One region of the Azospirillum sp. UFLA03-27 genome, then DNA from elsewhere that is predicted to be linked to it. Evidence: predicted binding sites of a transcription regulator. Region 1 holds the regulator's gene; the other holds the start of a gene.

The links. Region 1 encodes LexA, which represses DNA repair genes until DNA is damaged. Its sites were predicted from a motif close to ATGTTCTANTTTGGTTC; they were not measured.
Region 2: Q4I23_RS06395 (putative DNA modification/repair radical SAM protein) is a predicted target of LexA. The motif match lies at 10,364-10,380, and genes of this name have one in related genera.

The regions. Positions count from the first base shown of each region.
Region 1 is NZ_JAUQTX010000197.1:260-11,563, reverse strand. Features, by position in the region: gene Q4I23_RS23935 (anthranilate synthase component II) at 1-123, shown strand, start outside; gene trpD (anthranilate phosphoribosyltransferase) at 120-1,193, shown strand; gene trpC (indole-3-glycerol phosphate synthase TrpC) at 1,190-1,978, shown strand; gene Q4I23_RS23920 (GNAT family N-acetyltransferase) at 2,014-2,475, shown strand; gene moaC (cyclic pyranopterin monophosphate synthase MoaC) at 2,472-2,966, shown strand; gene Q4I23_RS23910 (molybdopterin molybdotransferase MoeA) at 2,966-4,183, shown strand; gene lexA (transcriptional repressor LexA) at 4,340-5,038, shown strand; gene Q4I23_RS23900 (ComEC/Rec2 family competence protein) at 5,064-7,265, opposite strand; gene gltX (glutamate--tRNA ligase) at 7,406-8,818, shown strand; gene gltA (citrate synthase) at 8,913-10,226, shown strand; gene Q4I23_RS23885 (hypothetical protein) at 10,219-10,425, shown strand; gene Q4I23_RS23880 (glutathione S-transferase family protein) at 10,430-11,038, opposite strand; gene Q4I23_RS23875 (LysR substrate-binding domain-containing protein) at 11,095-11,304, opposite strand, start outside.
Region 2 is NZ_JAUQTX010000026.1:25,231-36,862, forward strand. Features, by position in the region: gene Q4I23_RS06340 (DUF6513 domain-containing protein) at 1-374, opposite strand, end outside; gene Q4I23_RS06345 (amino acid kinase family protein) at 367-1,008, opposite strand; gene Q4I23_RS06350 (dihydroneopterin aldolase) at 1,005-1,439, opposite strand; gene Q4I23_RS06355 (DUF3280 domain-containing protein) at 1,503-2,027, opposite strand; gene Q4I23_RS06360 (hypothetical protein) at 2,077-2,688, shown strand; gene Q4I23_RS06365 (quinoprotein dehydrogenase-associated putative ABC transporter substrate-binding protein) at 2,704-4,014, opposite strand; gene Q4I23_RS06370 (c-type cytochrome) at 4,036-4,473, opposite strand; gene Q4I23_RS06375 (methanol/ethanol family PQQ-dependent dehydrogenase) at 4,574-6,457, opposite strand; gene Q4I23_RS06380 (hypothetical protein) at 6,729-7,130, shown strand; gene Q4I23_RS06385 (hypothetical protein) at 7,458-7,676, shown strand; gene Q4I23_RS06390 (UdgX family uracil-DNA binding protein) at 7,710-9,113, opposite strand; gene Q4I23_RS06395 (putative DNA modification/repair radical SAM protein) at 9,116-10,330, opposite strand; gene Q4I23_RS06400 (serine hydrolase domain-containing protein) at 10,478-11,548, shown strand; gene Q4I23_RS06405 (ABC transporter permease) at 11,561-11,632, opposite strand, start outside.

The sequences.
Region 1 (11,304 bases):
TCCCACCGCGAGCTGCCGATCCACGGCGTGCAGTTCCACCCGGAAAGCATCGAGAGCGAGCACGGGCACAAGATCCTGGAGAATTTCCTGAACACCACCCGCCGGCTGGAGACCGCCGCATGAGCACGCCGTCCGCGCCGCACGGCGACCTGACCGACATGAAGGCCATCCTCGCCAAGGTCGCCGCCGGCAACGCCCTGAGCGAGCCGGAAGCCTCGCTGGCCTTCGACATCATCATGTCGGGCAACGCCACCCCGTCGCAGATGGGCGGCTTCCTGATGGCGCTGCGCGTGCGCGGCGAGACGGTGGACGAGATCACCGGGGCCGCCCGCGTCATGCGCGCCAAGGCGATCCCGGTGGAGGCCCCGGACGGCACCATCGACACCTGCGGCACCGGCGGCGACGGGTCGGGCACCTACAACATCTCCACCGCAGCCGCGGTCGTCATCGCCGCCTGCGGCGTGCCGGTGGCCAAGCACGGCAACCGCGCCATGTCGTCCAAGTCGGGCGCCGCCGACGTGCTGGGTGCCCTGGGCGTCAATCTGGACTGCGACATGGGGCTGGTGCGCAAGGCCCTGTGGGACGCGCGCATCGGCTTTCTGATGGCGCCGCGCCACCACCTCGCCATGCGCAACGTCGGCCCGACCCGCGTGGAGCTGGGCACCCGCACCATCTTCAACCTGCTGGGTCCGCTGTCCAACCCGGCCAGCGCCAAGCGCCAGCTTCTCGGCGTCTACGCGAAGCAGTGGGTGGAGCCGCTGGCCCATGTGCTGAAGCGGCTGGGGTCGGAGGCCGCCTGGATCGTCCATGGCTCCGACGGTCTGGACGAGATCACCACGACCGGCCCGACCACCGTCGCCCAACTCAAGGACGGCGAGGTCACGGTGTTCGAGATTGAGCCGGAGCAGGCCGGCATCTTCCGCGCCCGGCCGGAGCTTCTCAAGGGCGGCGACGCCCACGTGAACGCGGAGGCCATCCGCGCGTTGTTCGACGGCGCCCAGGGCGCCTACCGCGACATCGTCCTGCTGAACGCCGCCGCCGCGTTGCATGTGGCGGGCAAGGCCGGCGACCTCAAGGAAGGTGTCGAGCAGGCCCGCCACGCCATCGACAGCGGCGGCGCCCGCGCCGTGCTCCAGCGCCTTGTGTCCATCACGAATTCCTCCATCGCCAACGAACCGGTTGCCGCGCCATGAGCGACGTCCTGACCCGCATCTGCGACGACAAGCGCGCGCTGGTCCAAGCCCGCAAGTCCGCCCGTCCGCTGTCCGCGGTGGAGGACGCCGCCCGCGGCGCCGACCCGGCGCGCGGCTTCATCCGCGCCCTGCGCCGCACGGTGGACGGGGGCCGCTACGGCCTGATCGCCGAGATCAAGAAGGCCAGCCCGTCGAAGGGCCTGATCCGCCCGGACTTCGACCCGCCGTCCCTGGCCCGCGCCTACCGCGAGGGCGGCGCCACCTGCCTGTCGGTGCTGACGGACGAGCCCTATTTCCAGGGCTGCGACGACTATCTGCTGGCCGCCCGCGCCGCGGTGGACCTGCCGGTCCTGCGCAAGGACTTCATGGTCGATCCCTACCAGATCGCCGAATCCCGCGCGCTCGGCGCCGACTGCATCCTGATCATCATGGCCGCGCTGAGCGACGCGCAGGCCGCGGAGATCGAGGACGCCGCCATCGCCTGGGGCCTGGACGTGCTGGTCGAGGTGCACAACCGCGAGGAACTGGACCGCGCGCTGGCGCTGAAGACCCCGCTTCTCGGCGTGAACAACCGGAACCTGAAGACTCTGGCTGTGGACATCGCCACGACCGAGGAACTGGCGGCCCACGTGCCCGCCGACCGGATGCTGGTCGCCGAAAGCGGTCTCTACAGCCCGGCGGACCTGTCGCGCATGGCGGCTGTGGGCGCGCGTTGTTTCCTGGTCGGTGAATCGCTGATGCGGCAGGAGGATGTGACCGCGGCCACCCGCGCCCTTCTCGCCTGACACCAAATAAAAAAGCAATGGGGAGGAGCGACGCCGTGCCGAACGTGACCATTGCCCGTGAAAGCCCGCTCCAGGGCGAGGTGGTTCAGCTCATCGAGGAGTTGGACCGCTATCTGGGCGATTTATACCCGGCGGAGAGCAACCATCTGCTCGACCTGCAATCGCTGGCCAAGCCGGACATCCGTTTCCTGGTCGCCCGGCGTTCGGGAACCGTGGTCGGCTGCGGCGCCATGCGCATCGACACCGAGGGCGGCTATGGCGAGGTCAAGCGGATGTTCGTCCAGCCGACCGCGCGCGGCGGCCAGATCGGGCGCCGCCTTCTGGAACGCATCGAGGACGAGGCCCGCGCCGCCGGCCTGTCCCTGCTGCGGCTGGAGACCGGCGTCTATCAGGACGAGGCCATTGCCCTCTACCGCAAGCAGGGCTTCGCCGACTGCGCCCCGTTCGGCCCCTACGGTCCGGACCCGCTGAGCCTGTTCATGGAGAAACCCCTATGACCGACCAGCCCGCAAGCGGCTTCACCCATTTCGACGCCGAAGGCCGCGCGGTCATGGTGGACGTGTCCGACAAGGCGGATACGGAACGCACGGCGACCGCCCGCGGCTCCGTCCTGATGCAGCCGGAAACGCTGGCGCTCATCCTCCAGGGCGGCGTCAAGAAGGGCGACGTCCTGTCGGTGGCCCGGCTGGCCGGCATCATGGGAGCCAAGCGCACGCCGGACCTGATCCCGCTGTGCCACCCGCTGATGCTGACCTCGGTCAAGGTGGACCTGACCTGCGATCCCGAGCGCAACGCCGTGGACATCACCGCCACCTGCAAGCTCAGGGGCCAGACCGGCGTGGAGATGGAGGCGCTGACCGCCGTGTCAGTTGCGGCGCTGACCGTCTACGACATGTGCAAGGCGGTGGACCGGGGCATGACCATCACCGAGGTCAAGCTGCTGCACAAGGCCGGCGGCAAGAGCGGGGAATGGGGGAGCGCGGTCTGATGCTGCAGGTCGGTGAAGCCCGCGCCCGCATCCTCGCCGCCTTCACCGCCCTGCCGGCGGAGACGGTGCCGCTGCCCGACGCGCTGGGGCGCGTCCTGGCCGAGCCCGCCGTCGCCCGCCTGACCCAGCCGCCTTTCGCCGCCGCCGCCATGGACGGCTGGGCCGTCCGCGCCGCCGACATCGTCCCGGCTTCGGCGGATGCGCCGGTCAACCTGCGCCGCATCGGCGAGTCCGCGGCCGGCCACGCCTTCGCCGGATCGGTCGGAACCGGCGAGGCCGTGCGCATCTTCACCGGCGCGCCCCTGCCCGCCGGGGCCGACGCCGTGGTGATGCAGGAGGACTGCGAGGACGCCGGGGACCGCGTGCGCGTCGGGCGCGCCGTGCCCGAGGGGCGCTTCATCCGCCCCGCCGGACTGGACTTCACTGCCGGAGAGGAGTTGCTTCCCAAGGGACGGCTGCTCACCGCCCGCGACGTCGCCCTGGCCGCCGCGGCCAACCTGCCCTGGCTGCGCGTCCACCGCCGCCCACGGATCGCCGTGCTCGCCACCGGGGACGAGATCGCGCTGCCCGGCGATCCGCTGGGACCGAGTCAGATCGTCAGTTCCAACGTGCTCGGCCTGTGCGCGTTGGTCGCCAGCCAGGGCGGGCTCGCCCACAATCTCGGCGTGGCCAAGGACGATCCGGAGCATCTCGCCGCAATGGCCGCCGGGGCGGCCGGCTGCGACCTGCTGGTGACCACGGGCGGCGCCTCGCAAGGCGAGCACGACCATGTGCGCGACGTGCTGGGCGGGCTGTCGCTGGACTTCTACCGGGTCGCCATGAAACCCGGCAAACCGTTGATTTTCGGGACGGCGAACGGCGTTCCGCTGCTCGGCCTGCCGGGCAATCCGGTGTCCACCGGGGTGGCCGCCCTGCTGTTCCTGGTGCCAATCCTTCGCCGTCTCCAAGGGTTGCCCGCCGAGAACACCACGCTCGCGGCGCGGCTCGGCGCGCCGCTGAAGGCCAACGACGACCGCACCGATTTCCTACGGGCCACCCTGTCGACCGGAGCGGACGGCGAGCCCGTCGCCACCCCCTTCCCGCGCCAGGACAGCGCGATGATGTCCCGGCTGGCCCGGGCCGACGCCCTGATCGTCCGCGAGCCGCAGGCAACCGCCGCCGCCGTGGGCGACCGCGTGACGGTGATCCCGCTGAGCGGCGGTGTCCTGTCGCTTTAATCCGTTCCGCACGGGAAATCCATTTGGGAGTCCTGTCCGTCGATTTGCGATTGATTTCATCCGTAGGGCTTGACGGGGGTTAAGAACCAAACTAGAACAAGATGGAACGTTTTGCTTTTGTTCCATATCTAGTGCGGAACCGGCCGGGAGGCACAAATGCTCACGCGCAAGCAGCATGAATTGCTGCTTTTCATCAACGAGCGGCTCGGACAGGGCGGTGTGTCCCCTTCCTTCGACGAAATGAAGGACGCTCTCAACCTGAAGTCCAAGTCGGGCATCCACCGCCTCATCACGGGGCTGGAGGAGCGCGGCTTCATCCGCCGCCTGCCCCACCGCGCCCGCGCGCTGGAAGTGCTGCGCCTGCCGGAGGGGCTTGAGACCGCCCGCACCCGGCCGCCGCGCGCCAAGTTCCAGCCCAACGTCATCAAGGGCGACTTCAGCTTCACGGGACGCGAGGCGAACCCGGCGTCCGAATCCGTGCAGCTTCCGCTCTACGGCCGGATCGCCGCGGGCACGCCCATCGAAGCGTTGCGCGACGGTTCCGCCTTCGTGGACGTTCCCGCCGCCATGCTCGGCATGGGCGACCACTACGCGCTGGAAGTCGCTGGCGATTCCATGGTGGAGGCCGGCATCCTCGACCATGACACGGTGGTCATCCAGCGCTGCGACAGCGCGGACAACGGCTCCATCGTCGTCGCCCTGGTGGACGACGCCGAGGTCACGCTGAAGCGCTTGCGCCGCAAGGGCAACACCGTAGCGCTCGAACCGGCCAACGCCGCCTACGAGACCCGCATCTTCGGTGCCGACAGGGTTCGGGTGCAGGGCCGCCTCGTCGGGCTGGTGCGGAAGTACTGACGGCAGGATGCTCCGGGGCGGCGGTTCAGCGCGCCCCGGTCTTTCCGTCGGGCAGCTTTCCCCCCATCGTCCAAGGGCGGTCGCCGCGCTGCCCCCGGACGGTTTCCACCCGGATGCCCTCGTCCGACAGGGTGAGCGTGTGCGCACCCTCCCGTCGCAGTCCCCAACGATCGATGACCAGCGGCGCCCGACACCCGCGCGACGGGGTTGCGGTCACCACCGCATCGGCCACAGCGCAATCCTCCGGTAAGGCGTCCGGTTGTCGCAGCAGCGCCACCGTCTTCCCCTGCGCACGGTAGAGGCACCCCAAGGCGTCGCAGCGCAGCCGTCCGTCCAGGCTCACCCCGACAAGCGGCCAGACATCCTGCCCGGCTTTTTCTTCCGGCTTCTCCATGCCGTCGCGCCGCCTCCACGTGTTGGCGACCCGCCCGTCGCTGGCGGTCGACAGGCTGAGGATCCCCTCCGCGCCGCGCACGGCCATCAGCGTTCCGTCCTCCGACACCAGAATGTCGGGCCGCGGCGCTACGGCCGGGGCGACCAGCCCGCCAGCCAAGGCCACCAGCCCCAGCCAGCGCCAGCGTCCCGTCCAGATGGCCAGCCACAGTCCGCCCAGCGTGACCGCCGCGATGGCGGCGTCCGGCATGGCCGGCAGAAACGCCGTCGCTCCGGGCAGCGCCGCGGTCCGCTCCGCCGTCTCAATGACCAGCCGGACGCCCCAGTTCATCGCCGTCACCGCCGGCCCCTCCAGCCCGAAGGGCAGCAGCAGGTAGGAGAGCAGGCTGAAGGGCATGATCCACACCGTCGTGATGGGGATCGCCACCATGTTGGACAGCACGCCGTAAAAGGCGACCTGCTGGAAATGATAGAGCCCGTATGGCGTTGTCGCGACGGTCGCCACCACGCTGGAAAAAGCGATGCCGCCCAGAGTCATGGCTCCCCGGCCGAGCCAGCCCATCTCGCGCCGTTGCCGCACCGCCCAGGGCGTGAAGCGTTCGAAGGCAGCGATCAGGGCGACGACCGCCGCAAAGGACATCTGGAAGCTCGGCCCCAGCATCCCCTCCGGGTCGTAGAGGACGGTGACGATGCCAGCGAAAGCAACCAGCCGCATGCTGATCGGTGATCGGTCGGCAATGACCGCGCCCATGATGAGGCCGGTCATCAGCACCGACCGCAGCGTCGGCAAGGGCGCCCCCACCAGCAGCGTGTAGAGGATCGCCGACAGGATGCCGGCCAGCGCCGCTATCTTCTTGATTGGCCAGCGCAGCGCCACCCAGGGAACCAGCGCCAGCAGCGCCCGCACCACCCAGAAGACGATCCCCGCGGCAATGCCCACATGCAGGCCGGAAATGGACAGGAGATGCGCCAGGCCGCTGTCGCGGAAGGCGTCCATCATCGGCTCGGGAATCGCCGCGGCGTCGCCGTTCAGCAGGGCGGCGGTGACGCTGGCCTCCGCGGAGTCGGTCACGACGGCGCGCACCCGCTCGGCGATGGCGGCGCGCGCCCGCTCGAAGGCCACGGTCACCCGTCGCCAGCCTCCGGGCGGCGGGGCCTCCTGGGCGACGGGGGCGCCCATGACGAAGCCGACCGCACCGAAGCCTTCGAAATAGGCCCGCCGCTGCAGGTCGAACGCCCCTGGCTCCGCCGGGGCGGCCGGCGGGTGGAGCATAGCGCGCAGCCGCACCACCGTCCCGGCCTCCGGCGGCGTCAACTTGGCCGGCAGATACAGGCGGACCCGCTCCGGCGTCGCCTCCGGGGCCAGCCGCTCCACCATCGGCTCCCCGACCATCAGCCGCGTGCCGGTGGGCTGCCGTTCGACCGCCAGCACCCGCCCGGTGACCTGCACCGGTCCAAGCTCGCGCGTCAGCATCGGCGCCGCCGCCACCACGCTGTGAAGTTGCGCCGCGGCGAAGCCCAGAGCGACGCTCAACAGCCCCAGCAGCAGAACGACCGGCGCCAGACGCCGCCGCGCCAGCCACAGCAGAGGCAGACAACCGACCGCAGCGCCCGGCCCCAGCCAGAACGGCGGCTCGGCGGGCAGGCCGAAATACAGCGCCACGCCCGCGCCCGTCCCCACTGGCAGCCACAGCGCCCAGCGCTCCCGCTCCGCGGCGAGACATTCCAGAGCCGCCGCGGAAAGGCGCGCGCCGACGCCGCGACGGACAGGACCGGCATCGCCCTCCTCCGCCACCAAACCTTCGTCTGCGCCCTCTTCAACCCCGTGGGCCATACTGTCGCCTATGCGCGCAAGGCAAATGCCTCCGGCGCCGTTAATGTGTTACACCACCGCACCACCGCAGTCGCACCGCAGCCGCCGCATCTCGGCCGCCGCAGCACTGTAGCAGCGCCGAACCTGGAATTGAGCCACCCATGACCGTCGTCACCCGCTTCGCCCCGTCGCCCACCGGCTTTCTCCACATCGGCGGTGCCCGCACCGCGTTGTTCAACTGGCTGTACGCCCGCCGCAACGGCGGCACGTACCTGTTGCGCATCGAGGACACCGACCGCCAGCGCTCGACGGACGCCGCGGTGGACGCCATCCTCGACGGCCTGTCCTGGCTCGGCCTCGACTGGGACGGCGACGCGGTCAGCCAGTTCGCCCGCAAGGACCGCCACGCCGAGGTGGCGCAGCAGATGCTGGCCGCCGGCCGCGCCTACTACTGCTACGCGAGCCCGGAGGAACTGGAGGAGATGCGCGCCGCCCAGAAGGCGGCCGGCCAGCCGGTGCGCTACGACGGGCGCTGGCGCGACCGCGACCCGTCCGAGGCGCCGGCCGGCGTGAAGCCGGTGATCCGCCTGAAGGCGCCGCAGGAGGGCGAAACGGTCCTGAAAGACCGCGTCCAGGGCGAGGTGACGGTGCAGAACGCCCAGCTCGACGACCTGATCCTGCTGCGCGCCGACGGCACCCCGACCTATCTTCTGGCGGTGGTGGTGGACGACCATGACATGGGCGTGACCCACGTCATCCGCGGCGACGACCACCTGACCAACACCTTCCGCCAGATCCAGATCTACAACGCCATGGGCTGGGACCTGCCGGAATTCGGCCACATCCCGCTGATCCACGGTCCGGACGGCGCCAAGCTGTCGAAGCGCCACGGCGCGCTGGGCGTCGACGCCTACCGCGACATGGGCTACCTGCCGGAGGCGATCCGCAACTACCTGCTGCGGCTCGGCTGGGCGCACGGCGACGACGAGATCATTTCGACCGAACAGGCCGTGGAGTGGTTCAACCTGGAGGGCATTGGGCGCTCCCCCTCGCGCTTCGACTTCGCCAAGCTGGAGAACCTGAACGCCCACTATATGCGGCAGGCCGACGACGCCCGCCTCGTGGGTCTGGCCACCCCGCGGCTGGAGGCCGAGCTTGGCCGCGCGCTGACCGAGTCGGAGCGCGATCTGCTGACCCGCGCCATGAACGGGCTGAAGCAGCGCGCCCGCACCGTGGTCGATCTCGCCCAGAGCGCCCGCTTCTACCTCGCCGCCCGTCCGCTGGCGATGGACGAGAAGGCCGCCGCGCTGCTGGACGAGAAGGGCCGCGGCGTCCTGACCGACCTCGCCGCCCGCTTCGAGGCCGAGGCGGACTTCACCGCCGCCGCCCTGGAAGGGCTGGTGCGCGCCTTCGCCGAGGAGCGGGGCGAAAAGCTGGGCAAGATCGCCCAGCCGCTGCGCGCCGCGCTCACCGGTTCCACCGTGTCGCCGCCCATCTTCGAGGTGGCCGAGATCCTGGGCCGCGCGGAAACGCTGGCCCGGATGAAGGATGCCGCAACTGCAGCACGGGGATAACTTCCGTGCGTTGATATCCGCCCGGCATAGAACTATGCTGCGCGCATTCGAAAAGGGCGTTAAGCCCCAACCCTAAAGATAAGGACGTGCCGAGATGACCCAAACCGCGGACAAGGCCGATACCTTCACCCTGATCGACAACCGGACTGGCAAGCAGGTCAGCCTGCCCGTGATGAAGGGAAGCACGGGTCCGGACGTGATCGACATCCGCAAGCTCTACGCCGAGACCGGTTGTTTCACCTACGATCCGGGTTTCACTTCGACGGGCAGCTGCGAGTCCAAGATCACCTACATCGACGGTGACGAGGGTATCCTGCTGCACCGCGGTTACGCCATCGACGACCTTGCCGAGCACGCGACCTTCCCGGAGGTCTGCTTCCTTCTCCTCAACAACCACCTGCCGAACGCCGCCGAGAAGGAAGAGTTCGAGGGCATCCTGCGCGGCCACTCGATGGTGCACGAGCAGCTGACCCGCTTCTACAGCGGCTTCCGCCGCGACGCCCACCCGATGGCGGTTCTCTGCGGCGTCGTCGGCGCGCTGTCGGCCTTCTACCACGACTCGACGGACATCGAGGATCCGGTGCAGCGCAAGATCGCCGCGCACCGCCTGATCGCCAAGATCCCGGCGATTGCCGCGATGGCCTACAAGTACTCGGTCGGCCAGCCGTTCATGTACCCGCGCAACGATCTGTCCTACGCCGAGAACTTCCTCTACATGACCTTCGGCACGCCGTGCGAGCCGTACAAGGTCAACCCGGTCCTGTCCAAGGCCATGGACAAGATCTTCATCCTGCACGCCGACCACGAGCAGAACGCCTCGACCTCGACCGTCCGCCTGGCCGGCTCGTCGGGCGCCAACCCGTTCGCCTGCATCGCCGCCGGCATCGCCTCGCTGTGGGGTCCGGCCCATGGCGGCGCCAACGAGGCCGTGCTGAAGATGCTGGAGGAGATCGGCTCCGTCGATCGCATCCCGGAGATCGTCCGCCGCGCCAAGGACAAGAACGACAACTTCCGCCTGATGGGCTTCGGCCACCGGGTCTACAAGAACTACGACCCGCGCGCCCAGGTCATGCGCAAGACCTGCCACGAGGTTCTGGCCGAGCTGGGCATCAAGGACGAGCCGCTCCTCGACATCGCCATGGAGCTGGAGAAGATCGCCCTCGAAGACCCGTACTTCGTCGAGAAGAAGCTGTACCCGAACGTCGACTTCTACTCGGGCATCATCCTGAAGGCGATGGGCTTCCCGACCAGCATGTTCACCGTGCTGTTCGCCGTGGCACGCACCGTCGGCTGGATCTCCCAGTGGAAGGAGATGATCGAGGACCCGGTCCAGAAGATCGGCCGCCCGCGTCAGCTCTACACCGGCGCGACCAAGCGGGACTTCATCCCGCTGGCCGAGCGTGGCTAACCGGCCGACAGCACACATCGGGACGGGTGGCTCCGACGGAGCCGCCCGCAGCCCGGCTGCGTTCATCGTTCCGGCGCGGCGGGTCCGTCAGGGCCAGCCGGTCGCGAACGACAACAAGCCGCCGCTGTCGCGGCGGCTTCGCCGCATCGTCTTCTATGCGGTGATTGTGGCGATGATCGCCGCGGTGGTGCTGATCTGACCTCTTAGCCCTGGGTGATCGGGATGTGCGGCCCTTCCGCCGCCACACGCTCCATCCATGCGCGCACCGCCGGATAAGCGGACAAATCGAAACCACCCTCCTCCGCCACATGCGTGTAGGCGTAGAGCGCGATGTCGGCGATGCTGAAGCGATCGCCCACGAAGAAGCGGCGCTCCGCCAGATGCCCTTCTATGACGCCCAGCGCGTCGTAGCCGAGCCGGCGCTTGGTCACCAGCCCCAGCTTGCGCTCCTCCGTCATCTCCACATGGTGGGTGATCCAGAAGCGCACGGTCGCGATGTTCGGTTCGTGGCTGTACTGTTCGAAGAACATCCATTGCAGGACCCGCGCATGGCCTTCGCGGTCGTCAGGCAGATAGGGCGTGCCTTCCGCCAGATACCACAGGATCGCGTTGGATTCCGGCAGATGGGTGCCGTCCTCCAATTGCAGGGTCGGGATGCGGCCGTTCGGATTCCGGCCCAGGAATTCCGGGGTGCGGGTTTCCGCCCGGTCGATGTCCAACTCGATCCGCTCATAGGGGATGCCGAGCTTGTGCAGCAGAAGCCGGCACTTGTAGCCGTTTCCGGAGGACAGGTTGTCGTAAAGGCGCAGCATGGGGGCGTGTCTCCGCTCCAAATCCATCCGATAGCGGATATAAACACGAAACGGAGTCAGGCGCCAGCGCGGCCCTGCGGACACGGTATGCCGAGCCGCTCCAGCCGCGACCGATCCGCCGCGGCCTCCGCCAGCAGCCAGTGCCGGAAGGCGCGGAGCACGCCGCGCCCCCGCCCTTCGGCCGGGGCGGTCAGCACATAGCGGTCGCCGCAAGGCACCGCCGGTCCGAAGGGGCAGACGAGCCGTCCCGCTTCCAGCGCCTCCAG
Region 2 (11,632 bases), on a different contig from region 1:
AGCGGCGCCTCGACGATCTCGGCGAAGATCCTGGTGCGGTAGCGGCTGAGATCGAGCGGGGCGGCCTGACGCTGGAAATGCTGGGGCAGATCATCCAGCTCGTCCGGACCGCGCTCGAAGGGCACGCCGAAATGGGCGGACAGCCGGTCGAGGTCGCCGCGGAAACGCCCCGGCAGCAGGACGAGGTCGGCCCCCTCGCTCGAGGCGAGGCGGCGCAGCACGATCTCCGTCGTCGCCAGCGCCGCGACCTTGATGCCGAGATTGACCACGGTGGTCCGGAACTCCAGCGGTTCCAGCGCGGCGAGCACATGGCGCAGGCGCGGTTCGGCCAGCGCGCCGGTCAGGAACAGGACGTGCTTGGGGCGCTCAGCCATCGGCGTCCTGTTGATCGGCGGGCAGGGCAAGGTGGGTGCCGCACGGGTTGCCCTGGTCCAGCGCCTTGGCGAAGCGCTGGTGCTCGTCCCGCGACACGCACCAGACGGCCCCGCCGTAGCGCGCCATGCGGTCCGGCAAGGCCGGATCGACGATGCCCTCTGTTACGAGCTGCGTCACGGGAGTGACGGCGTCCGGCAACGGGGCTGACTTGACGAGGACCGCGCAGGTGGCACCGAGCGCGCCGGCCAGCCAGACCGCCAGACTGTCGGACGTGACGTCCCAGCTTTCCGCCACGTCGGCGCTGTCCGCCAGGGGAAGCGGCATCCAGACGGTCGGGCTTGGCCGGCCGCGCAGATCGGCGAGGTTGCGGGCGGGTGTCAGCCGCGGCTCCAGGTCGACCAGGGCGGTTCCGTACTGCTCCATGGCGAGCAGAGCCATGCGGTGCGCGGCGCGGTCGCCGAAGCCGAGCGCCGGCTGGGCGTCGCGGACGGCGTCGGCGAAGGGACCGCCGCCGGGAACGATCACGACGCGCAGACGCCGCGCCGCGGCCAGGATCTCCAGCCAGCGTCGCAATTCAGGGGTGCGCCACAGGCTGCCGCCCAGCTTCACGACCCACAGTGGCGCGCTGCTCATGATCCCGTTTGCGCTCCCTCGGGGCGGGTGCGCTCGATCACCACGCCGACGCCGCCGGATTCCGGAACGACATCCAGCTTCTCCACCTGCACCCGCGCGCGGGTCACATCCGGGTTGGAGAAGCACAGGGCGAGAATCCGGTCCCCCAGCGTCTCGACGAGGTTCACATGGGCGCCGTCGCGCAGGGCGCGGATGCCGTCGATCAGGAAATCGTAGGACAGCACCTCGTCCAGGCTGTCGGTCATCGGCCGGTCGGGCCAGGGCAGCGTCAGCGAGACGTTGATCCGGACGCGCTGCGTGCGGTCCTTCTCCTGGTCCCAGACGCCGATACGGAACTGGTCCACATAGTCGCGCAGCGTGATGTCGTAGTACCGGACGCGGCTCGCCGGCGGGCGGTACGGCACATAGGAGAGCAAAGCGTCGTCGGCCAAGCGATCCTCCTCCCCGTGTCGGACGAAGGTTGGCTCCCCCGCCTCGGATGTCGTCAGGGTTCGTCACCGGTCGGACGGCGGCGCGACCAACAGGCGGTGGCGCAGCAGCCAGTCGACGCCGCGTTGCCAGGACCGCTCGTTGTCGCCGCGGATGTCCGCGTTCGCGACGGCGATGATCTCGCCGTCTCCGGTGTCATCTCCGGTGCGGCGCATTATAATCTGCATGTTGAGGATCAGCGTGCTGATCTTATGGATGAAACCCGTCACCACGATGTCCGCGCCGGCCCGGCGCCCCAGGTCGCGTTCGCAACCGTTGCACCGATGGAGCGACGCCGGCACCTCCGCCGCGACGGCGCTGTCGCGGACGCTCATCACCTCGTAACCGCCGTCCTTCAGCCCGTCGCGCAGCAGCGCCGTGACCCGCTCCAGCCGTCCGGCATGGTCCGGATCAGAGGGTTCCCGGCTGGTGTCCACCAGTTCCAGATCGAAGACCAGAACCTTGGCCGGTGTCTGCGCCGCCGCTGGGACCGTACCGCTCAACAGCAGCAGGAACAGGAGCGCCGTCGCGGCGAATTCCGTCGGCCTCATCCGAATGCGTGGATGGGCAAGGGTGCCCGATGTCCGGCAGACTCTCGCCATGCGTCACCGCTCCGCTGTCCTAGCCGCCGCGTTGCTCACCCTGGCGTCCGCCCCGGCGGGGGCGGCCGGGGGAGACCCGGACTGGCCCTGCGTCCAGATCCTCGTGCCGACCCTGTCGTCCGGCCAGATCTGGTCCGGCGATCCCATCGAGGGGAAGGAAGGCGACTGGCGCGACATTCCCGGCGCCGAACCGGTCCTGAAGCAGCTCCTCGGCCGCCGGCTTGCTCCGGAGCAGGAGCAGGCGGCGATCGACCGCTTCGCCGACCAGCTGGAGACCAATGGGGGGGCGGACCGCAACGCCGCCCTCACCGCCCTGTTCGCCGGAGCCTTCGACGCGCTCAACCAGGAGCGCGGCCAAGCCATCTCGGCCATCAAGCGCTACGCCCACCAGCAGCGCATCCTGCTCGACAGCATCGACGCGGCGCTGACCCGTCTCCAGGCGCTTCCCGCCGACGCCCCCGAAGCGATCGCGTTGCGTGAGGAGATCGCGTGGCGGCGGCGCATCCTCGACGAGCGGCGGCGCAACCAGACGGCGCTGTGCGAGCAGCCGGTCCAGTTCGAACAGAAGGCCGGCCGCATCGCTCGGGACATCGCCGCCCGCCTGGATTAAGGCGAGCGGTTTCGGTCAGTTCGACGCGCCGCCGGCGAAGGGCTCGACCGTCTCCAGCCCGTATCCCGCCTCTTGCCAGCGCATGGCGCCGTCGGAATACCAATAGACGTTGCCGTACCCCCATTCCACCGCGCGCTTCGCGGCGTTCCAGGACATCCAGCAGTCCGGCTCGCAGAAGAAGACCAGCCGGGCGGCCCGATCCCCGTGACTCACGGTTTCCAATCCGGTGCGGAAATAGCGTTCCTGCTCGCCCGACAGGCTGCCGTAGCCGACGTTGGGCAGCCAGACCGCCCCCGGCAGGCTGCGGCGGGGCGGCGGAACCCACACGGCCGGCGCCGGACGGTCCGGCGGGCGCGGCGGCGCCGGCATCACATCGATCAGCCGCGTGTCGGGAAAACGCTCGATCAGCCGCCGCAGTTCCGCCAGGGTCACGGTGGCGGCACCGGACAGGCCGGCGGGGGTCGGGGCGCGGTACTGGTCCATCCGGTAGCCCGGCGGTTCGATGGCGGCGGCGGTCTTCAGCGCGCCGTCCGGGCCGATGAGCGGGACGTGGTAGCGCATCAGGATGCGGTCGATGTCGTCCTGGCGGCGCTTGATGAAGTCGTTGAGCCAGTGCTTCCACTCCGGCTCATCGGAGCGGATGCCCATGGAGATGTTGAATTGCAGCCGGGCGCCCGCCGGCTCCTTGACCAGCGGCACGACGGTCAGCGGCTCCGTCTGCTGGGCGGCGAAATAGCCGGCGATCGGCCCCCAGATCACCGCGGCGTCGGTCTTGCCGGCGGCGACGTCCTCGATGGCGTCGCGGGCCGGGTTGTTGGCGCGCGTGTCGGTGTTGAGCTGGTAGGGCTCCGTCCGGGTGATGCCGTAGAGCCGCAGCAGGTTGACCGCGGGCGTCTTCTCGACGACGCCGATGCGGGCGTCCTTCAGGGACGGATCGCCCACGCTCTCCGCCCGGATGCCCGACTTGGTGCGGTAGACGAGAGAATAGACGGTCCGGTAATAGGGGTTGGTGTTCTGCATCAACTCTTCGCCGGACGCCGTTCCCATCACGAGGTCGCACTGCCGCGCGCGCAGCGTGTTGCGGACGAAGCCGATGGTCTGCGGCCACCAGTAATAGGTCACCGGCTTCTTCAGGTCCTCGCCGATGAGCCGGGCGATCTCGTTCTCGAAACCCTCCATCCTTTCGTTGGAGTAGGGCAGGAGGTTGCCGTCGGCGCAGACGCGCACGGTCTCGCGCTCCGTCACCTCGACGGCGTGGGCCGGCGCGGTGACGGACAGCAGAGCCGCGGCGCTGGCAACGACGGTGAGCACAGAAGGAAATGCCATGAAGGGTCTTCCTCCGCCGGATCAGCCGCCGATGCGTTGCGGGCGTCCGCCGGGCAGCACGCCGTCGGCCCGCGCCTTCAGGTAGCGGTAGATGTCGTCCAGGTGATCCATGATGTTCGGGTCGAGGCCGAAGGAGGGCATCACCTTGTCGCCGGTGGCGCCCTGATTCTGGCGGCCGTTGACGACGACCTCCTTGAACTCGTCGTAGCTGAGGCGTTTGAGCGAGTCCGCGAGGCTGGGGGCGAAGGACGACCCCGACGCGTCGAAGCCGTGGCAGGTGTGGCAGGTCGCGTGGAAGCGGCGGTAGCCGTTGTAGGTTCCCTTGTCCACCTGACCGTCCTTGACGATGTAGGTCGGTGTTCCGTCGGGGGTTGTCGGCGCGTCCTGCGCCAGGGCGGCGAAACAAGCGAGGGTGCCCACCGTCAGCGCACCGGTCAGCAAGCCAAGTCTGCGTTTCATGGATGTCGAGATCCTTGCCCGGAAGCCGGGTCCCAGTGAATGCCGAAGGCTCTAAAGCAAAACCCCCGGTGCGTTGCGGCACCGGGGGCAGGTCTGCCGATCACTTCTGGTCCGGGATGTGGAACACTGTCAGGACGCCGCCGAGCTGGGTGTATTCGCCCAGCGACTGGTGGGCGCCGACCGCGCCGAGGCCGGCGGTCGCCACGCCCGTCCCACCGGCGCGGTTGGGATGGACGGCCTGATGCCACTGGTTCGCCCCGGATTCCTGGGTCAGACCGGCGGCGAGACCGATGCCGGCCCAGCCGCCGACGCCGGACAGGACGGCTACATACTGCTTGCCGTTGTGGGTGTAGGTGTTGATGTTGCCGATGATGCCGGATGGGGTCTTGAACCGCCACAGCTCCTTGCCGTCCTTCATGTCGACGGCGACGATATAGCCTTCCAGCGTCCCGTAATAGGCCAGGCCGCCCTTGGTGGTCAGAGCGCCGCTCCACACCGCGAAGCGCTCCGGCCGCGACCAGACGATCTTGCCGGCCGCCGCGTCCCAGGCGATGAAGTTGCCCATGCCGCCGTGCGAGTTCGGCGTCGGGTACATGGACACGGTCGAGCCGACATAGGCCTGCCCCGCCGTGTAGGAGACGGAGAACGGCTCGTAGTCCATGCAGATGTGGTTGGTCGGGACGTAGAACAGGCCGGTGTCCGGCGAGAAGGAGGCCGGCTGCTGGTCCTTGGTGCCGAGTGCTGCCGGGCACACGGCGGCGGTGTTCTTGTCCTCGCCGTTGGCGAAGGTGCTGTATTTGTCGACGACGTTCGGCCGTCCGGTCTTCATGTCGACGTCGGTCGCCCAGTTGACCGTCGGGTCGTATTTCTGCGCGACGAGCAATTCGCCGGTCGCCCGGTCCAAAGTGTAGGCGAAGCCGTTGCGGTCGAAGTTGACCAGGACCTTGCGCTGCTGGCCGTTCATGGTGATGTCGGCCAGGATGTTCTCGTTCACCCCGTCGAAGTCCCATTCATCAAACGGCGTCTTCTGATAGACCCACTTCGCCTCGCCGGTCTCCGGATCGCGCGCGAAGATGGTCATCGACCATTTGTTGTCGCTCTTGGCCCGGTCCTTGTCGACGGCCCGCTGCGTCGGATTCCAGGTGCCGGGGTTGCCGGTGCCGTAATAGATCAGGTTGAGCGCCGGATCGTAGGTGTACCAGCCCCAGGTGGTTCCGCCGCCGCGCTTCCATTCCTCGCCCGGCCAAGTAGAGACGCCCAGATCCTTCTGCCCGATGGGCTTGCCCATCATCATCGTCTTCGACGGATCGATCTTCACGTCGGCATCGGGACCGGTCGAGAAGGCCCGCCACACCATCTTGCCGCTGTTCGTGTCGTAGGCCGTCAGATGCCCGCGCACCCCGAACTCGCCGCCGCTGATGCCGACGAAGACCTTGTCCTTGACCACCAGCGGGGCCGCCGTCAGGGTCTCGCCCTTGGTGTGGTCGCCGTTCTTGGCCTTCCACATCTCCTTGCCGGTCTTGGCGTCGAGTGCCACCAGCGTGTTGTCCGCCTGGGCCAGGAAGACCTTGCCGTCGGCGACGGCGACTCCGCGGTTGACGGTGTCGCAGCACATCACCGGGATGACGGTCGGGTCCTGGACCGATTCATATTTCCAGATGACCCGCCCTGGGTTGTTGAGGTCCAGCGCGAAGACCTTGTTGGGGAACGGCGTGTGAATGTACATCACGTCGCCGACGACGATCGGCCCGCCTTCATGGCCGCGCAGAACCCCGGTCGAGAACGACCACGCGACCTGGAGATTCTTGACGTTGTTGGTGGTGATCTGGTCGAGGGGGCTGTACCGCTGCCCGGCATAATTGCCGAGCTGGGACGCCCAGTTGTTGGGGTTCGCTTCATTCTTGAGAATACTGTCGTTCGCAGAAACCGAGCCGGCGGCGACGACAGCGACAGACGCCAGAAGCCAGCGAGACAACACCTTCATGACGATCCCTCCCGTTGTAGCGCTTATTGTTACCCAAAAATCAATGGGCTTCTTGCTTATGGGCGCGACACTGATTGCAAAAGGGCGTTGTCGCGCGGATGTTGTTGCGCGGTATGTTCGGTTCTGAATTCAATATTCAGAAAAGCTGACGCCAAATTGGTACTTAATGCTATATTGGGACCATCTTCTCGTCAAGGCTCTGCCGAATAGAAAAAACCAAACAGTGGCCCTATGCCAGATTTATCCAGGACCGACCACAAATTGGGAGTAAGTGGATAATCCTTCAAAACATGATTTTGTAATTTATTTATTTGCAGTTTTGAATGCGAATTTTGTGCAGGGCAGCAATATTTGCTGCAAAGCAGCGCGGCCCGATCCGTGGCGCCGGCTGTTGATGCATGCGTTCCGGCCTTCGTCCGCCTTGGCGGAAGCGCCGAAGGCGCCGGCTCATCGAGCTTTCGTACAGGAAACGCGAACCATGTTTGAACTGGTTCTGGTGATTTGTCTGGCCGTGCGGCCGGACCACTGCGCCATCGAGCGTCCACTCTCCTTCGAACGGTACCCGACCGCGGTCGAATGCACGCACAACAGTTACGTCCACGTCGTGCATTGGCTCATGCAACATCCCAACTGGAACGTCCGCCAATGGCGGTGCGAGCAGCCCGGGGCCTGACGCCAGCGCAGGTTGCTTCAAGGATAGAAAACACGTCACTCAACGTTCCGTTGACCTGCGGCGCGCCGACTCCAGACTTGCGCGAAGGCTTCTCTGGACCTTGCGGCCCGTTCCGTTTCATCCGCTGCACCAACGGATTTGCAAACTCCCAACGTTTAGGCATTGGTTAACCTTCGATGCCTAATGATTCGGCGCCCTGTGGTTTGGCTCATTTCCGAGCAGCCGGAATCGCGCAATCCTGTCCTCGTCCTGGGCATGGCATGCGGCTTGCTCTCGCTGATCCACACGATGTTGGCACAGCCGTGCCGTTGCGTTTTGGAGCGCCCGATGTTTGTTACCCTGTCGATGATCTTCTGCTTGGCGTCCGACCCGACCCAGTGCCAGACCATCAACCCGATGGTTCCCGACACCGAACCCCTGACCATGTCGAGCTGCCCGATCGCCGGTCAGATCGAGAGCGCCAAGTGGATCAACGACCACCCGAAGTACGAGCTTCAGCGCATCCAATGCACGGTGGGCAAGCGGTTCAAGCAGCAGGGCGTGTGAGGATCTGATCGCGCGAGACGGCTCGATCCCCTCTCACGCCAGCGCCGCGGCCCGGCGCAGGTCGGCCACGAACTCCGCCTGCGCCCTCCGTCGCTCCTCGTCTCCCGGAAGCCTCAGCAGGTAGGAGGGGTGGACGGTGACGAAACCGTCCCACCCGTCGAAGGCCATCGGACCCCGCTCGCGCAGCACCGAAACGGGCCGGCCGCTTAGCGCCAAGGCCGCGGTGCCTCCCAGCGCGACGACGAGGCGGGGGCGGACGAAGCTCAGCTCCGTCATCAGCCACCAGCGGTAGTGCTTGACCTCGCCTGCGGTGGGGGATTGGTGGATGCGCCGCTTGCCGCGCTGGACGAATTTGAAATGTTTGACGGTGTTGGTCAGGTAGAGGCCGCTGCGGTCGATGCCGGCCTCCTCCAGCGCGGCGGTCAGCAATTGGCCGGCGGGGCCGACGAAGGGGCGGCCCTCGCGGTCCTCCTGGTCGCCCGGCTGCTCGCCGACGATGGCGATGGCGGCACCCTCCGGCCCCTCGCCCAGCACTGCCTGCGTCGCGCCCGGCACCAGCGGTTCAGAGCGCTGGATCAGGCGGTTCAATTCGGCGAGGCTTTCCGGGGCCTGCCGGGCCATCGCTGCCACGGCCTTCTCGGGCATGCGGCGGCGCGGGATGACGGCCTCCGCCTCCAGCATCGCCTGGACGCGGGAGGGGGCGGAGCGGACCATGGCCGGGATGGCCGCCGTCTCCGGCATGTTGGCCCAGTATTTCCGTGGCATCTCCGCCCGCATGGCCGTCGGGTTGACCCGCGCCGGGTTGAAGGTGCTCTCGTAATAGCGCTGCCAACCCTCGGCGAAGCGGTCGTCTGCCAATGAATCTGGACGCTCGGCTGGCGGGCCGGTCAACAGCCGCTGGCGGTCCCAATGCAGCGAGCCCTTCGGCGTCAGGATCGTCCACGCCATGCTTTCGAAGCGCTCGACGAAGAAGGGGGCGACGGCCTCGACGATGTGGTGGTCGGGCTCGAACCACGCGACGTAGCGTTCCCCGCCGTCCGGGCCGGGGAGTGCGCGGAAGCGCAGGAAGGCGTGCATCTTGTGGATGTCCCGGCGCACCGCCTTGTCAAGCCGCTCCAGCCGGTGCACCAGAGGATCGGCGTGCTGGTCGAGCAGAGCCCGCTCCCCATTCAGCACCCGCCAGACCAGCCGGTGGAGCAGGGCGTAGCGCTCCGGATCGCCGTGGCAGACGACGGTTTCGATCAGTTGTCCGACCGCCTGGGGCAGAAAGACCGGGGCGCCGTTTTCGGAAGCGGGCGCCGCATCGTCGCCGAACAGCGACGGCGCGCCGACGCTCCACAGCACCTCGTCGGGCGCCGTCCGGGCGGCGGCGAGGCGGCGCACCGCCCGGCGGAAGCCGTCGAGGTCCGCCCCCTCCCGCAAGGTGATCGTGTGCATCGTCAGAACAGGCTCAACTGGCTGGACGGTGTGACCAAGCGCTGGCGCAGGTCCAGCCGGTCGGTCAGCCCGCCCACGGGGTGGTAGTCGGCGGCGATCAGGAAGGGACGGGCGCGGCGCAGCCCGCTCGACAGCCGCCCCAGATCCTCCATGCGCAGGCGGGTGTGGCGGCGCGCCGACAGGATCTTGTCGACGGCGCGCGCGCCCAGCCCCGGCACCCGCAGCAGCATCTCGCGGTCGGCGCGGTTGACGTCGACCGGGAAGCGCTCGCGGTTCTTCAGCGCCCAGGCCAGCTTCGGGTCGATGCCGAGGTCGAGCATCCCGCCCTCGCCGCCGGACGCGATCTCCTCCACCGTGAAGCCGTAATAGCGCAGCAGCCAATCGGCCTGATACAGGCGGTTCTCCCGTTGCAGGGGCGGCGGCTTGACCGGCAGCACCGAGCTGGCCTCCGGGATCGGGCTGAAGGCGGAGTAGTAGACGCGGCGCAGTCCGTAGCGCTGATAGAGCGTGCCGCTGGTCTCCAGGACCGAGCGGTCGGTGGCATCGTCGGCGCCGACGATCAGCTGGGTGCTCTGGCCGGCGGGGGAGAAGCGGCGGCGCTCTTCCTTGGCCTCGACGATGCGCTCGTTGACCTGTCCCATCACCGCCTTGATGGTGCCGCCGTTCTTCTCCGGCGCGAAGGCCTTCAGGCTGTGGTCGGAGGGCAGTTCGAGGTTGATCGACAGGCGGTCGGCCCACAGCCCGGCCTGCTCGATCAGCCAGGGGCTGGCTTCGGGGATGGTTTTCAGGTGGATGTAGCCGGCGAAGCCGTGGTCGCGCCGCAAGGTCCGCGCCACCAGCATCATCTGCTCCATCGTGTGGTCCGGCGAGCGGATGATGCCGGAGGACAGGAACAGACCCTCGATGCAGTTGCGCTTGTAGAAGCCGAGGGTCAGCGTTACCACCTCCTCCACCGTGAAGCGGGCGCGGCGGACGTTGGAGGAGCGCCGGTTGATGCAGTAGACGCAATCGAACAGGCAGTGGTTGGTCAGCAGGATCTTCAGGAGCGAGACGCAGCGCCCGTCCGGTGTGTAGGCGTGGCAGATGCCGGCACCGGTCGTCGAGCCCAGCCCCTCCTTGCCGCCGCTGCGCGGCTTGGCGCCGGACGAGGCGCAGGAGGCGTCGTATTTCGCCGCATCGGCCAGAATGCCGAGCTTCTCGATCAAGGCGTCGTCCATCGTCCCATCCCACGCTGCTTGTGTGTTCCTAATATGTTCTCGTTGGGGTGGGTGGCAAGCGGCGTGTGCGGCCATGGGTGAGACAAAGTCCGACCGGCATATCTTCGGCAATCTTGGATGGCACGGAAGCGGGACCACATATCCGGGATGAACCCGCATCCGCCATTCCGTCTCGGCCGCCGCACCGTCCTTGCCGCCACCGCCGCCGTTGCTGCCGCGTCCCTCGGCGGCGCCCTGACGCGCCCGCTGCAGGCTGCCCAACCCGCAGCCGGTGCCATGTTCGATCCGGTCCTGCTGGACCGGGCGGTCAAACAGGCGGCGGCGCTCGACCAGATCCATGCGCTGGTCATCGGGCGGAATGGGGAGGTGGTGTCGGCGGAGGCTTTTCGGGGACCGGCGGTGAGCCGCGCCGTGAACGTCAAGTCGGTGTCCAAGACCATCGCCGCCTCGCTCGCCGGCATTGCCATCGACCGCGGGGTCCTGAGGAGCGTCGATGACACCCTCGCCGAGGCGGCGCCGGGGCTGGTTCCGGCGGGCGTCGATCCGCGGGTGCGCCGGATCACCATTGCCGACCTTCTGACCATGCAAGCCGGTCTGGAGCCGACCTCCGGGCCGGGCTACGGCCGCTGGATCAACAGCCGCAACTGGGTCGCCGACGCACTGCGCCGTCCCTTCGTCACCGAGCCCGGCGCGCGGATGCTCTATTCGACCGGGAGCTACCATCTGCTGGGCGCGGCGCTGTCCAGCGCATCGGGGCGCAGCCTGCTGGCCCTGGCGCGGGACTGGCTGGGCGAGCCGCTGGGGATCGAGGTGCCGTCCTGGACGCGCGACCCGCAGGGCTTCTATCTCGGCGGCAACAACATGGCGCTGTCGCCGCTCGACCTCTTCCGCTTCGGCGAGCTGTGGCGGCAGGGCGGCTTGTGGAACGGACATCCGGTCATCAGCGCCGCCTGGGTGGAGGCGTCGTGGGTGCCGCGCACGCGCTCTCCCTTCTCCGGCGACGACTACGGGTACGGCTGGTTCCTCGCCAAGGCGAAGGGGCACCGCATCGCCTACGCGCGCGGCTACGGCGGGCAGATGCTCTATCTGGTGCCCAGCCTGGGGCTGACCGTCGTCGTCACCTCCGACCCCGGCCGGCCGGCGCGCTCGGATGGCCATGTCGGCCTTCTCAACGCCCTGCTGACCGACGCGATCATCCCGGCGGCGGAAATGGCCTGACCGGCCGGTGGGTCAGGCGGACAGCGCATCGCTGCGCAGCCGCCGCATCACGTCCCGTCGCGGCAGCCAAGCCACCAGCACGGC